Regions from separate parts of the Neobacillus phoenicis genome, predicted to be linked through region 2. Evidence: riboswitches for the same ligand, from Rfam matches in the RefSeq annotation. Region 2 holds a riboswitch; each other region holds the start of a gene.

Region 1 (4,319 bases), 120 kb from region 2:
TAGTGGTGTGAAAATTGGAAAGGGGGCTCATATAAAAAATTCGGTAATCTTACCTCATACCATAATAGAAGATAATGTTTGGCTGGAAAATTCTGTAGTAGGAAGTCAATCTCTTATAAAGAAAGGTGTGATTATTGGGTCAAAAACACCAGAAAAGTATTTAATGGTAGTAGGAAATCAGGTTACCGTTGACCCGGCTATTGAAGAGGTTCAATTTAAAAATAGTGTTAAATCAGTTTTATCTTAGGTAATAGACAAAGAAGAGGTTGACCCATTCTATAGAGTCAACCTCTTTTTCTATATATGAATAGTTTTTATAACGTTAATGTTATCCGCGTCTTCCGCCTCGGCCACCACGTTTTGTTTCTGTGTTGCGCTTAAGTGAAGATAAATTTTCTTCACTAGACTTTAAGAACTTAGCCATTTTATCTTCAAATGTTTCTTTAGGTTTAAAATTACCTTTTGGACGGAAGTCTTTTGAACGGTTATCAGATCTTCCCTGCCGTGGCGGGCGTTGTGAATAAGATGATGTTTCAGGTTTTTCTATCGCTTTTTTAATGGATAGGGCAGTTTTACCATCCTTTTCACTAATTACTTTAACTTCAACCATGTCGCCTACTTTTAGATGGTCATTAATATCTTTTACATAGCTTTCTGCAACTTCGCTAATATGCACTAGACCTGTTGTACCTCCAGGTAATTCGACGAATGCTCCAAAATTAGTGATTCCTGTTACTTTTCCTTGGACTTTGCTGCCTACTTCAACTGACATGAAATCTTTTTCCCCCTCAATAGTGTTAAAACTACTTAATTATAACAAATTTTCAAGGGAAATAGAATCAATCGAATAGATTTTTCTAACTTTTTTTTGAAATATCTTCTATTGAAATATTCATTAATAAAAATATTTTCTCTATTAACTGAATACCTTTAGTAAACTGATTGGAAGGCTATTCTGTAATGTTTGTTGTTCTACATCCGTTAATGGGACAAGTGGTAATCGTACACCACCTACAGGTACACCAATCATTTTTAATGCTGCTTTTACTGGTGTTGGGCTTGGTGCTGCAAACAATGCTCTCATTACTGGAAGGAGGTTACGATGTGCTGTTGCTGCCTCCTTAAGATTACCATTATTAAAATTATTGATCATTTCTTGCATTTCATTTCCAATGATATGCGAAGCAACAGAGACAACTCCTGTGCCACCAATTGCTAAAACAGGTAATGTTAATCCGTCATCCCCACTATAAAGTGTAAAGTCACTAGAAGTGTGGCTAATGATGTCGGACATGGCATCAAGGTTTCCGCTTGCTTCTTTGACAGCAACAATATTATTAATCTTGGATAAACGGACGATTGTTTCGACAGTCATATTAACCACACTTCGTCCTGGGATATTATATAGCATGACCGGGAGTGATGTAGATTCGGCGATTGCTTTAAAGTGTTGAAATAATCCTTCTTGAGATGGTTTATTGTAGTAGGGAGCAACCAGCATAATTCCATCAACACCAGCATCCTCAGCTTGCTTTGTTAAGCTAATAGAGGCTCTTGTGTTATTGGAACCAGTTCCTGCAATGACAGGAACTCTGCTATCAACAACATCTACAACAAATTTAAATAGGTCCACTTTTTCTTCAGTCGTTAATGTGGGAGATTCACCCGTTGTTCCAGCTATAACTAATCCATCAGAACCATTAGCGATTAAATAATTAATGAGTTCTTTTGTTGCAATATAATCAATGTCCCCCTGTTGATTAAATGGCGTAACCATCGCAGTTAAAACTTGGCCAAAATTCATCTTTCTCACCCTTTAAATATTTTTTTTAATTAGAGCGGGGAAGGCAGCTTAATAGTCAACGCAAAAAAGCAACAGCGAGGGTTCGCTGCTGCAATAGAAACATGATTTAATAATTGTTCCCATGCGTGAGATAGCCCTCCATATAGTTACCTATATGACAGTTCTGTATTTATTCAATAGCAGAACCAGCTTCAAGATATATGAGTTTCTTTCAGCTTCGGCAAATTCCCCTTTTCACAATTGTCAGTGGATCTCATTCTCCTCGAATTGAGTACTCATGGTTTTTGCGCCTCTATCCTCACTTCAAATGGTATTGAAGTAAGAAATATTTAATTGACTGTTACTATAACAGAATTTCTATTATTATACAAGTTATTTGGAAGGTTTATAAAAAAAAGAGGCCAATCAAGAGTTGATAAGAAGTAATATTAATCTATGAAAATGTTAAATAATAGTAAATGTCATATAGAACATAAACAGAGTGGATGTGTTATTTTGATCGAAGAATTAGTAAAAAATCATTTAAAAGAACACTACGGTGATTTTACACTTGTCCGATTAACAGGAGGATATACAAATGAAACCTTCTTATTAAAGGGGACTCAGCCTTCATTGGTTGTAAAAGTAGCGAAGACAAATAATAAAGATTTCGAAAATGAAATCAATAGTTTAAATTTTTTGCAAGAAACAGAGGTAGTACCGAAAATATATAACTTAGTAGAAACAAATCAATTTAAACTTGTGGTCATGGAGTATAGACAAGGATTACACGGTCAATCAATCATAGAGAATCATGATATTGAGACAACAAAAGTACTGTTTAAAAGCTTAGGAGAAACACTTGCAAATAGGATCCATATTAAGAAACATCCTATAACTTCAAAAGGAATTAGAAAATGTACTATAAATGAAATGAACTTAAATTTGGACTTTGTTCCTGAAATTCTTATTTCAAGATCAAGGGACATATTACAACACATTAATGAGTCAAAGAAAGATTGGGTTTTAACGCATGGTGATTATGGTGTACATAATGTCTTATTTTCAGCTGAATCCGGTCTTACAGTATTAGATTGGGAATGGTCTGAATGGGCTGATCCATTAACAGATATAATCTGGGTCTGCTGGTTTACAAAGCTTCATTATCCTGAACAGGCAGATTTATTAAATCGTTTGTTTTTAGAAGAATACAAGAAGTATAATCAAGTCAAACTTTCCCCTGAAAAAGTAAAGGCTTACAGTTTATATAAAGTTTGGAAGGTCTTACAAAAAGTTGAACAAGCGCCACAAGCAGTTCAGGAGGAATGGATTCGCAGATTAAAATGGACGATTGACACAGAATTAGTAAGCTCATCAATGTATTATTAGCAATTTCAAAAAAAGAGGGGGTTTAATTATGTATCTAATGTCTCACAAAATGAATGAACAATATGCTAAAGAAGTATTGGGGTGGAAATATAACCAGCCATATGATTTTTATGATAATGAATTAACAAATGAATCCCTTCAAGAATTATTGAATGGCAGTTATTATGCTGTAGTTAATGCTGAAAATAAATTAATAGGTTTTTTTTGCGTGGGAGAGTCTGCCCAGGTTCCAACAGGTCACCAGTTTGGAGCCTACCTTGATGGTTTTATTGATTTTGGACTTGGTATGCATCCCGGAGAAACTGGAAAAGGAAATGGCTATGAATACTGTACATTTATCCTTGACCTGATCAAAGAAAAATATAAAAACTTTCCTATCCGCTTAACTGTGGCCAATTTTAATAAAAGGGCCATTCATCTTTATGAAAAAATGGGATTTGTTAAGAGTAAAGAATTTAATTCAAATGATTATTCCTTTTCAATAATGGTTAAAGCATGAGTCTTTAAATATTAAGGCTGTGTTAAACATGAATGTTGATTTCCGCTCCAGGTGCTTCGCTTTCCGCGGGAGTGCCGGGGAGCCTCCTCGTCGCTTCGCTCCAATCAACATTTTCTATAAAAACAACATTAACTTTTAACACAGCCAATATTTAAAAGAAGCTTGAGGATGTTCCGAATCTCAAGCTTCCTTGGGTGATAAAGTATTAATTATATTCTTTTACTAAATCTTTTGTGCTTCTAACTGTATCAATAGGACGAATCATTTTTTCAATTTGACCACGTTTTGTTTCTAAGAATGGAGGCAAAGATAGTTTTTCACCGAGTGTTTCATAGGGCTCATCCCCCATAAATCCAGGACCATCTGTAGCGAACTCAAATAAGATTTGAGGTGCTACTCTTACATATAATGACCCAAAAAAGTAGCGGTCAACAAAACCAGAGGTACCAAAGCCGAACCCTTCAATACGAGTCATCCATTCTTCCAAAACCGTACGATCCTCCACACGAAATGCTGCATGATGGACAGTACCAAAGCCTTGTTGCGATGGGGGCAGTACTGCATTGTATTCGACAACTACTTGGGCACCATTACCGCCTTCTCCTACTTCAAATAAGTGAAAAGCATCCTCTTGTGCAATTTCTTTAA
Region 2 (4,319 bases):
CTGGTTATGGCCTAGGATTTGAACGTTTGATTATGTACTTAACTGGTATGACAAACATTAGAGATGTTATACCATTTCCAAGAACTCCAGGAAATGCAGAATTTTAAGCCAAAAAGACCAATTCATTCAGTGAATTGGTCTTTTTTTGATTTTTCACATTATAAACAAGCATAAAATTCGACTTCGAGAATTGTCCAGCTCCAGCGCCTAGCCCCTCGGGTCAAATAACCTTCGGCAATAAAAGTCAAAAGGCGGACTTTTCTTGCCGAAGAACATTTGCCTATCGGGGCTGACCAAGGCACTTGCGCTTTTCTTACTGTAATTCTTCTTCAAAATAAAACGTACCTGGGTGCTCTTTAACGGTATAGGAGTATCTCTTCATATTTTTTACATACTGCCACTTTAAAATGGTGACCATTTCACCAGTTTCTTTAATGTTTACAGTTTGACCGCTACTATAACGGTTATTTGAATTCTTCATTTAATTACACCCCTTCTATATTACAACTTAAGTATAACACAAATTAATTTATTCTATTTGTCCTTCCTTTAGGTTATACTTTAAAGTTAAAAACTGGGAGGGATTCCTTTTCCTTTCATTTTTAATGCCCCTATGCTATGATAGATGAAAGTGAGGTGTCATTTTGACAAATTATAAAGCAAAAAAGAGTAACCTCAAGGCCTTATTATCTAAAAACGGCATGGATTTGGATAGTTTGGAAAAGAACACCAGTATACCTAGAACTCAACTCAATGACTATTTATCCAAGAAAGTAATGAGTTTAAATTCTGCAATGACTATTTCCAAAGAATTGAATTGCAAGATTGAAGACTTATATGTATGGACTGCGGAAGAAGCATAAACGCAAATAAAAAACAGACTCTTGTGTGAGTCTGTTTTTTATTTGCGTTTTAGTTTGATAAATCACATTTATCTAAAGGAATTAATTTAGTTTTCTTGGTGAATTTATATCCCATCCATAAGATAAGGAAAAGCGGTAACCCTATATAAGATACCAATACACCATTCCAATCGATACTGCTTCCAATAAAGGCAGAATAGTTTTGTCCTAAAACAACGAATCCACAAACAGCAAAGGCGAAAAAAGGACCGAAGGGGAAGAATTTTGATTTATATGGTAATAAACTTAAGTCCTTGCCTTGCGCGATAAAAGCTTTTCTGAATCGATAGTGACAGACTGCAATTCCGAGCCAAGCAATAAATCCGGACATACCAGATGCATTTAATAACCAAACATACACCGTTCCATCTCCGAAGAAAGAAGCAAGAAAGGCCAAGGTGCCGACTAAAGTTGTTGCGATAAGAGCATTGACAGGAACGCCATTTTTATTTAGTTTCCCTAGAAACTTTGGAGCTTTGCCTTCACGTGCTAAGTCCCATAGCATTCGAGTAGAAGCATACATACCGGAATTACCCGCTGATAACACAGCTGTTAAAATAACTGCATTCATGACAGAAGCAGCAAAAGCAATTCCTGCTTTTTGAAAAACAAGAGTAAAGGGGCTAACCGTAACATCACCATTTGCTAAGTTTTCATTTGTATAGGGAATAAGAAGACCGATTACTAAAATAGCTAAAACATAAAATAAAAGAATCCGCCAAAATACTTGTTTGACCGCTCGTGGAATTGCTTTCTTTGGATCCTCCGTTTCACCTGCAGCAACACCTAAAAGCTCTGTTCCTTGAAAGGAGAATCCTGCGGCCATAAAAATTCCTAACATTGCCATGAAACCACCGTGGAAAGGGGCGTCACCAACTGTGAAATTTTTGATGCCGATTGCTTCATCTCCCATGATACCGACAATCATTAGCGTACCAGTTATGATAAAGACAATAACCGTTACCACCTTTACTAATGAAAACCAGTATTCTGCTTCACCAAACCCTTTAACAGAAAGATAATTTAATAGAAACATAATGACTAAAAAGATTCCGCTCCAAATGAATGATGGTGTATGTGGAAACCAGAATTTCATAATCATTGTTACGGCAGCTAACTCAGCTGCAATGGTGATGGCCCAGTTATACCAGTAATTCCAACCTAGTGCAAAACCTAGGGAAGGATCGACGAATTTAGTTGCATACGTACTAAAGCTTCCGGCAACAGGCATATAGGCTCCCATTTCTGCTAAACCTTGCATCAAAAAGTAAACCATTAAACCAATAATGATATAGGAGAGAATGGCCCCGCCTGGTCCAGCTGAGTGTATGGCTCCTCCACTAGCAAGGAATAAACCAGTACCAATGGTTCCTCCAAGTGAAATCATGGTAAGGTGTCGAGATTTAAGGCTTCGTCTTAACTCAGAGGGTTCTTTTTTAGGTGATAAACCACCATTATATTCATTTTCTTTTAATACTCTTGCTGTTTGCATAATCTTTACTCCTTTTTTGATTTCTTTCTTTTTTTCGAGAAGGAGTTTGGAATAAAAAATGCCATCGAAGTAGAATCGATGGCATTATCAATACCCCGCATCATACCTTCCGAAAGATAGCTCAACACGAATGGCTGGTAGGTCCATTCGTGACAGTTCTGTTCCTATTTGGAGACAGCCCCAGCATGCTTTTTCAGAGAATAAAGCACACTTCGGCAGTTTTTCCTTTCAAACGGAGTCAAAAATGTCTCAGCATCTCATCCGCCATACTAATAAAAACCGCGACCTCTACCTCATCGGTTTGATGAGGATTTAGCTTATAAAATTATTATATTTCTAAAGTATAAATAATATCGTACATTTGTCAATATATTTTACTCCAATAACTTTTTTGCTATTACAACCTTATGCTAATTAACAGATAATTAAATCTTTTGGAAAAAAACTATTAAATTTACTTTAAAAATGATAATCGGTATTATTTTTAAATATAAATGATGGCAGTGTTCGGAGGTATTTTCCATGCGGATTTTTGGAATTATTACGGGATCACTAATTGTTGTACTGGCATTTAACCTTTTTTTAATACCTCACGAAGTGTTAAGCAGTGGACTGAGTGGTATTTCCATGATATTAGGTATGGTTACGCCTCTTAATACTGGTTTAGCAAATTTCCTTTTGAATTTTCCGTTACTGGTTATTGGGTACAAAATGTTAGGCAAAAAATTTATTATGAACTCGATCTTTTCAGTGCTCATCATATCTGTTGGGCTCTATGTTGTACCTGTCTATGAAATTGCAAATGATAGGATATTGTCTTCCATCTTTGGTGGTGCTTTAACAGGTCTTGGGGTAGGCATTGTTTTCCGAAGTTCAGGTTCTACAGGCGGATTTGATATTATTGGTATGATTGTTTCAAGAAAAAAGGACTTTCCAATAGGCACACTTCTATCAGGGATGAACGCAGTTGTTATTTTGATAAGTGGATTTTTGTTTAATTGGGATGCTGCACTGAATACCTTAGTATCTATATTTGTAACAGGTAAAGTAGTTGATTCCATCTATACGGACCATGCTAAACTAACGATAATGATAATAACAGATAAAGGTGAAGAAATGAGGTCACATCTGTTAACCAATCTGTACCGAGGATTGACAATTATGGATGGGGTTGGCGGTTACTCAAATAATAAACGAAATGTCTTAATAACAGTAATATCACGATATGAACTGAATGAGATAAAAAATCTTATTGTTGAGGTAGATCCTACTGCATTTGTCAATATTACTGAAACGATTGAAGTAATGGGACTGTTTCATCGTCCTAGTCCCTCTTAATAAAAATGGGCCGCACTATCTAATAGTGCGGCCCATTTTTTATTAATTATTAATGTATTTTTCAAATACATACCCAAAATCTTTCACACAATACTGTTTTTTACTATCATCTAGCCATTGAAAAGCCGCTTGGTTCAGCATTTTAAATTGAACAACTAAATTGCTATCCGGACTTGTTATTCGACCTAGAGTAGTAGAGGCAACATCAAGGCTTTGTTTTGCAAATTGAAGGCTGATTTCATTTTCATGAGATATTTCGGAAATTTTTATTAAAGCTTTATATAAATCCTTTACTTCCTCAATATGTTTCTTATGAACGTCAATTGAGAAAGGCTGTGAGCCAATTTTGAACTTAATTTCAACATCAAGGTCCACGGTCCCAGCTGTTTCAAGTTTAACATCAGAAATCCGATTGGTTGCATAGCTGTATCGATGCAGCATTCGCTTCTTGCTTGTAGCACTTGTACCATCAAGGTGAATTAGGGCATTATTTGTAAAACAATATTCATCCGATTTTGACTTAATTAAAAAATAAATTTTCTCATTATCTTCGTGCATGACATAATCATCAGCATCGACCTTATCGT
Region 3 (4,319 bases), 700 kb from region 2:
TACTAAATAGAAAACAAACATAAATGGAGATGTCAAAATATTATGCATCATATCATAGGATACTTCCGCACCAAACGCCGCTGCTACACGTGTTTGCCAAACGTGCCACGTAATAAAGATGAGCGTGATTACACCCGATACACGTTGAAGCATGAACATCCAGTTCCTAAAGAAACCAAATCTTTTTACATTACTTTTAGCGGTAAAAGCAATATAAAGTCCATAGATTGCATGAAATAGTAATGGTAAATAAATAATTACAGTTTCTAAGACAATGCGGAATGGTAGACTTCCCATGAAGCCTGCTGCCTTATTGAAAGACTCTGGACCTCCAGTGATAAAATGGTTGACTACAAGATGCTGTGTAAGAAACACTCCAATTGGAATGACCCCTAGCAGCGAATGTAATCTGCGATTAGCAAACTCTCGATTCCCCGCCATACATTTACCCCCCTTAATTTTTAAAAAATGATGTTAAGCTCTTTCTTCTTATGTACCCCTTAAAGAAACTTAACCCAATACCACTGTGACAATAATGTGACATGTCCATTTTACTCCCATCGACATAGAGCGTCAAGAAAACGGATACACAATCTTTATCAAAAAATAAAATTTTTAAAATATATTGATATTATAATAGGATAGTACCTATTTAATAAAAACAGCTGCTTCAGTTCCCCACACAACCCATATTATTACATTTAATTACCAACATCTTACGGTTGGTATTTCCTCTCAAACGGATAAGATAATTATGATGATAAATAAGATAAGATATTCCGAAATAATATATCATTCACATAAGGATTTATTCACATTTTCAGCAAATCAGTACTGAAAAATAAATCAAATTGTATATAATAGAATGATAGAAAGAGGGGAAGCTTGTGAAAGAAAGTACAGCCGTTAATCAACATTTGAATTATGAAGAGCCAGAACCAAGAACCATTTCAATGTTTGGGTATGAAATCATTAGGGAATACCTTTTGCCAGAGATTCTAGGCAAAGACACCCCTGAAATCTTATACTGGGCAGGAAAACGTCTTGCACGAAAGTTCCCATTACCTGACCACGAAACATTAGTTGAGTTTTTTACTAATGCTTCTTGGGGACAGCTTGAAATCATAAAAGAGACGAAAAATGAAATCGAATTTGAACTAATAAGTCCACTTATTGTTTCTCGTGTAAAATCAAAAGCAGAACACTTCTTCCAACTCGAAGCCGGCTTCCTTGCCCAACAAATTGAACTGCAAAAAGAAGTGATTGCAGAAGCGTTTGAACACCCTGTAAAAAAAGCAAACAAAGTCCAATTTACTGTTAAATGGGATCGTAAAGATGTAATTTAGTAAGAAAAGCGCAAGCGCCTTGACCAGCCCCGACAGGCAAATGTTCTTCGGCAAGAAACGTCCGCACTTTGACTTTTATTGCCGAAGGTTATTTGACCCGAGGGGCTAGGCGCTGGAGCTGGACAATTCTCGAAGTCGAATTTATACTTTCCTTGATCATCGCAAAGAGGCTGACTCGAATTGAACGAGTCAGCCTTTTCTTATTAATTTCCAAGCTCAAATGCGCTGTGTAGGAGTTCAACTGCTTTTAACATTTTCTTTTCTTCTAAAACAGCAGACACCTTGATTTCAGATGTGCTGACCATTTTAATTTGGATGTCGTTTGAGGCTAGCACTTCAAACATTTTCGCAGCCACACCCGGATTAGAAATCATTCCTGACCCCACAATGGAAACCTTCGCTAGTTTATTTTCTGCATCAAGTTGTTCATAACCAAGTACAGCCTTATTGTCTTCTAATACCTTTAATGTCTCTAACAGATCATTGGTATGTATGGAGAATGATAAATTAGCCGTTCCCCCTTCTGTTGTGCTTTGAATAATAATATCAACGTTGATATGATTTTGAGCAAGAGTTGTAAAAATGGTTGATAAACTGGTTAAGGAATTAGTTAACCCCAAAACGGTAACCTTTGTAATCTCATCTTCAAATGCAACACCACGTACAACTAAATTTTGTTCCATTGTTGCTTCCCCCTCAATGACTGTTCCTTCGATTTTCTCCATGCTTGAACGAACTTCAAGTCTTACTTGATAATTTTTAGCAAATTCTACCGCTCTTGGATGCAGTACACCTGCACCTAGATTAGCAAGCTCCAGCATTTCATCATAGGAAACGGATAATAACTTACGGGCATCTTTCACATATCTCGGATCTGTTGTAAATACACCCGTTACATCCGTGTAAATATCACATTTATCTGCTTTTAACGCTGCTGCCAGGGCAACCGCTGTCGTATCAGAACCCCCTCGACCAAGAGTGGTGATTTCCCCTTCTTCAGTTATCCCTTGGAATCCGGCTACAATAACAACCTTGCCTTCTGCAAGTTGGTTTTTAATGGATTCTGTTTTGATATTAGAAATTCGTGCGTTTCCATGGACCGGCTCTGTTACAATTCCTGCCTGCCACCCTGTATAGGAAACCGCTGGTAGACCTTGTTGATTTAGGGCCATGGATAATAAAGCGATCGTTACCTGCTCGCCTGTCGATAGGAGCATATCCATATCCCGTTTATTTGGCTGTTTGGAAATTTCCTTTGCTAGACCAACGAGCTGATCCGTTGATTTCCCCATGGCAGAAACAACGACAACAACATTATTGCCTCTATCTGTTTCCTCTTTTACACAGGCTGCTACATTTAAAATTCTTTCTACACTGCCAACGGAGGTTCCCCCAAATTTTTGAACAACTAAACCCATCATTTCCCCTTCTTTCAGTTATGCTCTACCTATTTTGCTACAAAAACATAAATAAAAAAGCAATGAGAGGCATCTCATTGCTTTTTGAACACGAAAAATAAATTCCTGTACAAATAACGTAAGATAGCTCTCCAAGACACGCGTCTTGACAATCCGGCATTTATTCAATACAGGACCAGCAAAGAAAGAAATGAGACTTTCCTTACTTCGGCGAACATTCCCTTTCATGATTCTTCCTTGAAGCTCATCCTTCTCAGAATCACTACTCTTGAAGCTCGCACCTCTACCTTCACTTTAGTACTATAAAGTGATAGTAATTTAAATTTTCACTAATTATAGCATGGTCAATTTATTCTGACAATAACTATTCTTGAAGTTTTTTCATTAACTCTTCTGCCACATTTAATGGAATACCAATGTCGGTAAATTCCTCCATAGTCGCTTCTTTCATTTTTTTCACAGATCCAAACTGTTTAAGCAATAACTTTTTACGTTTTTCCCCAATGCCAGGAATATCATCCAATAAGGATTGAAAGGCGCTCTTTCCACGTATTTGGCGGTGAAAGGTAATAGCAAAGCGGTGAACTTCATCTTGAATACGTTGCAGCAAATAAAACTCCTGACTGTTTCGTTCAAGTGGAACAATTTCTAAAGGATTACCGTATAACAATTGTGACGTACGGTGTTTTTCATCCTTTACAAGACCCGAAAGTGGAATATCTAATCCTAATTCATTTTCTAAAACGTCCCTAACCGCTTCCACATGTCCTTTTCCACCATCAATTATAATAAGATCCGGTAGAGGAAGATTTTCTTTTAATGCTCTTGAGTACCTTCTTCTGGTTACTTCCCTCATTGATTCATAATCATCCGGTCCCTTTACAGACTTGATTTTATACTTTCGATATTCTCTCTTATTCGCTTTCCCATCTGTAAACACAACCATTGCTGAAACGGGATCTGTCCCTTGTATATTTGAATTATCGAAGGACTCAATCCGATGCGGCGTGTAGATTCCAAGTAACTTTCCAAGGTTTTCAACTGCCTTAATGGTACGTTCTTCATCCTTCTCAATTAAAGAAAACTTTTCATTCAAAGCGATTTTTGCATTTTTAATCGCAAGGTTAACAAGATCCTTCTTTTGTCCCTTTTTCGGTTGAAGAACCTTTACTTCTAGAAGCTGTGCAGTCATATTCAAATCAATTTCATCTTGAATCAGAATTTCCTTTGGCTTAAAGTGGTTGGCCTTTTGGTAAAATTGTCCTAAAAACGTAAGGATTTCTTCTTCTGGCTCATTGTAAATAGGAAACATGGAAACATCCCGTTCAATCAGCTTTCCTTGGCGCACAAAAAAGACCTGTACACACATCCAGCCTTTGTCAACAGCATAACCAAACACATCACGATCCGTGAAATCCGTCATGGTGATCTTTTGCTTTTCCATGATGGTTTCAATGTGAACGATTTTATCACGGAATTCCTTTGCTCTTTCAAAATCCAATTCTTCTGCCGCTGCTGTCATTTTTTCGGTTAATTCTTTTTTAATATCCTTATA
Region 4 (4,319 bases), 1.4 Mb from region 2:
GCGCTGTATTGCTTATATCTTTCTTCAAAAGACGAGAGTGCATTGGTAAAAGCAATATCGGCCTGTTCTCTTAATTTTTCAAGCACGTCCTTTGGAGACCAGGAATGAATAAAGAAATTGTAATAGACATAGGCAGCTAACGCCGTTTGAACCGTATAAGACGGCTTCAAATCAGTTTGTTTTAACGAAACAGGCGGCACTGTCGTTTCTCCAAACGCTTCGTTACATAGCTCTGGATTGTAGTTGATTTGTCTCGTCAGTTCAGCCGCGATAAAGTTGGGATCTAATCCCTCAAAGGCAGAGCCAACATGCGTTTCTGCTCCCGTAATAAAAAATGACGGCAGCAGTTTTCCGACCGTGCCCTTATAGATATACCGATTGTCATCGCCTTCATAGCGCGGCGCCACGAAATCGGCATTAATCGCAGCAGAATAGGCGAAATCATGTTCATTTTTCCAGCGTTTCAATGTTTTTAAGGCAGAAAGTACACCGTGTGAGCTGTCTTCCTCATCACATTCCGCTAAAAGAACTAGATTTCCGTCTAGCTCTTCTGGATGCTCCGAGTAATATTTTAACAGATAGAGATGACTAGCGACGCCGCTCTTCATATCAAGGACGCCACGGCCAAACATCCAATCTCCGGACTGTAAATGATCCTTTGCAGAAGCAGGCAACTCTTCGTTTTTCAAGGATTCCATCAGCTCATCTGGATAGCAGGCCTGATCTTTCAGGTGGGTAAAATCATCAATGCCAACAGTATCCGTATGACCCATGAGGATGACGGTTCGATTGCTCGTTCCCTTTGTTCCTTTGACAAACGCCAGTACATTATAGCGCTCTTGATGATCGTTGTGTGTTTGCTCTAACACAAGATGACTTGGGTTTTGTGAAAAATAGGTCCAAGAAGAAATCATGGAATATAAAGCCTGGGCAATGGCTTTTTCGCCATAAGTATTAACGACACTTTCAATGTTTACGAGCTGTTTTGTGAATGCCAGTACATCTTCTCGACATTGCAACATACGCCTAACCTTCTTTTCTATAAAATTAGTATTTCTATCATTGTACTTGGAGAATTGTCCAGCTCCAGCGCCTAGCCCCTCGGGTCAAATAACCTTCGGCAATAAAAGTCAAATTTTTCTTGCCGAAGAACATTTGCCTGTCGGGGCTGACCAAGGCGCTTCCGCTTTTCTAATAAATTGGTATTTTAGAAAAATGTATCTCAGAAGTTAAAGCTCCGTCAAGACTTTTCATTTGGTTAGAAATTCCATTAAAAACATTATTGCATTTGTTGGAATATTTTATTATACTGAAAAAAGTTTCGTCAAACTAAATATAAAAATCCTCGTCTTTAAGCATTAGATGGGGTAGAGGTCGCGATTTTTATTAGTATCCTATGGGAGATTCAGTGAAATCTATGAAAATAGGAAAAAGGATCAATCGCCGAAGCTTCTGAAATCACTTTTTTCAGAAAGCTGGGTCTGCACTCGAATAGGGGCAGAACTGTCACAATTCCAAGGAATTGTGGAGAGCTATCTTCACCAATGCTGATCGATGAGGGTGTGCACGACACCGTCATACGCATATGTGACGGTGTCTTTTTATTATCAAAGGGGGAATATTTATGAAAAAGTTTGCAATTTTATTAGCTGCAGCGATGATGTTACTTTTATCTGCTTGCGGTACAGAGAAGGCTGACGGGGAAAAAGCAGCAAAAGCTAGCAGTGGCAAGCATGAATTAGTGAAAAAAGGGGCCTTAACGTTCTCAATGACTGGACAATATCCGCCGTTAAACTTTAAAAAAGACGGTAAATTAACTGGATTTGACGTTGAAATCGGAACAGAAATTGCGAAGAGAATTGGACTTGAAGCCAATCCTGTAACAAACCCATGGGAAACGATTATTCAAGGGTTAAAGGCGAAGAAATATGATGCAATTATCGGAAGTATGACAGCTACACCTGAGCGTGATAAGCAGGTTGACTTCACAAATCCATATTATCTATCTGGTGCACAGATTTTTGTAGCGGAAGGCAACAACGAGATCCAGTCTAAGGAAGACCTGAAAGGGAAAACAATCGGAGTTATTCAAGCGAGCACTTGGAAAGACATGGCTGAAGATCTATCTGACCAGGTGAAAGGCTACCCAACAGACGTCAACGCCCTTCAAGACTTAGCACTTGGCCGCTTAGATGCTGTTATCACTGACAAAATTGTTGGGGTAAGTGCAAAAAATGAAAAAGGCTTAAAAATCAAAGCAATCGGTGAATTGTTGAACGAAGACCGTGTAAGCGTAGCGGTTGCTGAAGGTAACAAAGAGTTAGCTGACAAAATCAACGAAGCCATCCAATCAATGATTGACGATGGCACATACGAAAAAATCAGCATGAAATGGTTCAACACCAACGTAATGGAAAAGTAAGAAATTATGTCGAAGGGGGACTGTCCCCCTTCGACATAATTTAATAAAGGAGGTAAGCCTCGTGGTTTTTTTAGATAATATTATTAGTATTTTTAGTGAGCATGGAATTGCTTTTTTGAAAGCTTCTTGGATGACGATCTCTATTACAGCAATCTCTTTATTATTTGCGATGGTGATTGGTATCATTTTTGCCGCCTTTAAGATCTCCACTAGTAAACTATTAAATCGCATTGCCGACATCTATATTGGGATTATTCGCGGCACCCCACTGATTGTTCAGATCATGTTCTTATATTATGGACTTGCCAACATCGTGAACTTGGATAGCTTCACGGCGGGGGCATTAGCATTGGGTGTTCACGCAGGAGCTTATATCGCAGAAATTTTCAGAGGAGCCGTTCAATCAATTGATCGTGGTCAGATGGAAGCGGCCAGATCGCTTGGAATGACCTACTCACTCGCGATGAGAAGAATTATTTTCCCACAGGCTTTCAAAAGATCAATTCCGTCCCTTGCCAATCAGTTCATTATCGGCTTAAAGGATTCTTCACTCGTTGCCTATATTGCGGTAACAGACCTTTACAACACGGCCCTTAGTGTTCAAGGGGAAAACTATATGCCGTTTGAAACGTATTTTGTCGTTGGAATCTATTACTTAATTATCGTCCTCATTTTCACATGGATTGCCAACCGTTTGGAAAAGAAACTGGATGTTAGTAAGCCGAAGGAGGTACGTGTCGCATGATTGATGTTCGTAATCTATCTAAATCCTTTGGGAAGCTGGACGTGTTAAAAAATATTGATTTACAAATCCATGAACAAGAAGTGGTCGTACTGATTGGTGCCAGTGGTTCTGGAAAAAGTACGTTGCTTCGCTGCTTAAACTTTTTAGAGGTGGTAGAGCAGGGAGAGGTTACGATTGATTCTGAAAAAATTGATCTCACCAAAACAAACTTGAATAAAGTGAGAGAAAAGGTAGGAATGGTGTTTCAGCACTTCAATCTTTTTCCGCATAAAACGGTGTTAGAAAACATTATCGAAGCCCCGATTTTTGTTCGAAAAGAAACGAAAGAAGCCGCCAGTGCAAAAGCGATGACCCTTTTGAAAAAGGTAGGCCTCGCCGATAAGGCAAACTACTATCCAGAGCAGCTGTCTGGCGGGCAAAAGCAGCGGGTGGCGATTGCAAGAGCGTTGGCGATGGAACCGAAAGTCATGCTGTTTGATGAGCCAACTTCGGCATTGGATCCTGAGCTAGTAGGGGAAGTGCTTCAGGTTATGAAGGACCTTGCTCGCGAAGGGATGACCATGGTTATCGTTACCCATGAAATGGGCTTTGCCCGAGAAGTGGCTGACCGCGTGATCATGCTGGCGGACGGCAAAATAATAGAAGAAGGACATCCAAGCGAGATTTTCGTGAACCCTCAGCATGAGCGGACACAGCGGTTCTTGAATCAAATCTTATAGAATCCCTTTTAAAATGACGTGTGAATTGCCACACGTCATTTTTTCACTTACTAAAGTAAAAGGCGCATTTCTTCGAGAAGGAGAAATTCGCTTTATTATTGAAGTATTGTTGTAGGTTGGTTTAACAAGATAAAAGAGGGAGTTGAAAAATGAAATTTAATAAAGAAGTAGTTAAAAACTTAGATCATGGATATGAAGATATAATAGAGTTATCTAGGAGTTGTAAATTTTCTGACTGTACTCATATAAACGAGATTGACTGTGCAGTTAAAAAAGCAATTTCTGAAGGTACTCTTCCAGAAGAAAGATTTAATAACTATTATAGTGATAAAAACGAAGCAGAATATGTTTCTAAACAAAAGAATAAAACTAAGGCGATCGATTACATGAAACAAAGGAAACTTTTTAAAAGGTAGGCTGTGTTAAAGAACAT

What was found. Region 2 has a riboswitch for lysine ahead of AA0X95_RS13610 (amino acid permease). Riboswitches for the same ligand answer to the same signal wherever they lie in the genome.
Region 1: linked by a shared signal. The riboswitch ahead of dapA (4-hydroxy-tetrahydrodipicolinate synthase) and the one ahead of AA0X95_RS13610 (amino acid permease) in region 2 are both predicted to bind lysine.
Region 3: linked by a shared signal. The riboswitch ahead of AA0X95_RS09860 (aspartate kinase) and the one ahead of AA0X95_RS13610 (amino acid permease) in region 2 are both predicted to bind lysine.
Region 4: linked by a shared signal. The riboswitch ahead of AA0X95_RS06235 (ABC transporter substrate-binding protein) and the one ahead of AA0X95_RS13610 (amino acid permease) in region 2 are both predicted to bind lysine.

Annotation. Positions count from the first base shown of each region.
Region 1 covers NZ_CP154847.1:2,749,264-2,753,582, forward strand. The annotation lists gene AA0X95_RS14295 (hypothetical protein) at 1-247, shown strand, start outside; gene AA0X95_RS14300 (S1 domain-containing RNA-binding protein) at 329-772, opposite strand; gene dapA (4-hydroxy-tetrahydrodipicolinate synthase) at 917-1,804, opposite strand; lysine riboswitch at 1,928-2,107, opposite strand; gene AA0X95_RS14310 (phosphotransferase) at 2,300-3,172, shown strand; gene AA0X95_RS14315 (GNAT family N-acetyltransferase) at 3,201-3,671, shown strand; gene AA0X95_RS14320 (ring-cleaving dioxygenase) at 3,877-4,319, opposite strand, start outside.
Region 2 covers NZ_CP154847.1:2,625,325-2,629,643, forward strand. The annotation lists gene asnS (asparagine--tRNA ligase) at 1-107, shown strand, start outside; gene AA0X95_RS13600 (hypothetical protein) at 314-481, opposite strand; gene AA0X95_RS13605 (helix-turn-helix domain-containing protein) at 645-863, shown strand; gene AA0X95_RS13610 (amino acid permease) at 913-2,394, opposite strand; lysine riboswitch at 2,504-2,693, opposite strand; gene AA0X95_RS13615 (YitT family protein) at 2,917-3,732, shown strand; gene AA0X95_RS13620 (PH domain-containing protein) at 3,775-4,319, opposite strand, start outside.
Region 3 covers NZ_CP154847.1:1,921,187-1,925,505, reverse strand. The annotation lists gene AA0X95_RS09870 (succinate dehydrogenase cytochrome b558 subunit) at 1-441, opposite strand, end outside; gene AA0X95_RS09865 (YslB family protein) at 888-1,346, shown strand; gene AA0X95_RS09860 (aspartate kinase) at 1,550-2,764, opposite strand; lysine riboswitch at 2,881-3,058, opposite strand; gene uvrC (excinuclease ABC subunit UvrC) at 3,129-4,319, opposite strand, start outside.
Region 4 covers NZ_CP154847.1:1,176,164-1,180,482, forward strand. The annotation lists gene AA0X95_RS06230 (M20/M25/M40 family metallo-hydrolase) at 1-1,022, opposite strand, end outside; lysine riboswitch at 1,361-1,543, shown strand; gene AA0X95_RS06235 (ABC transporter substrate-binding protein) at 1,625-2,422, shown strand; gene AA0X95_RS06240 (amino acid ABC transporter permease) at 2,484-3,167, shown strand; gene AA0X95_RS06245 (amino acid ABC transporter ATP-binding protein) at 3,164-3,886, shown strand; gene AA0X95_RS06250 (hypothetical protein) at 4,036-4,302, shown strand.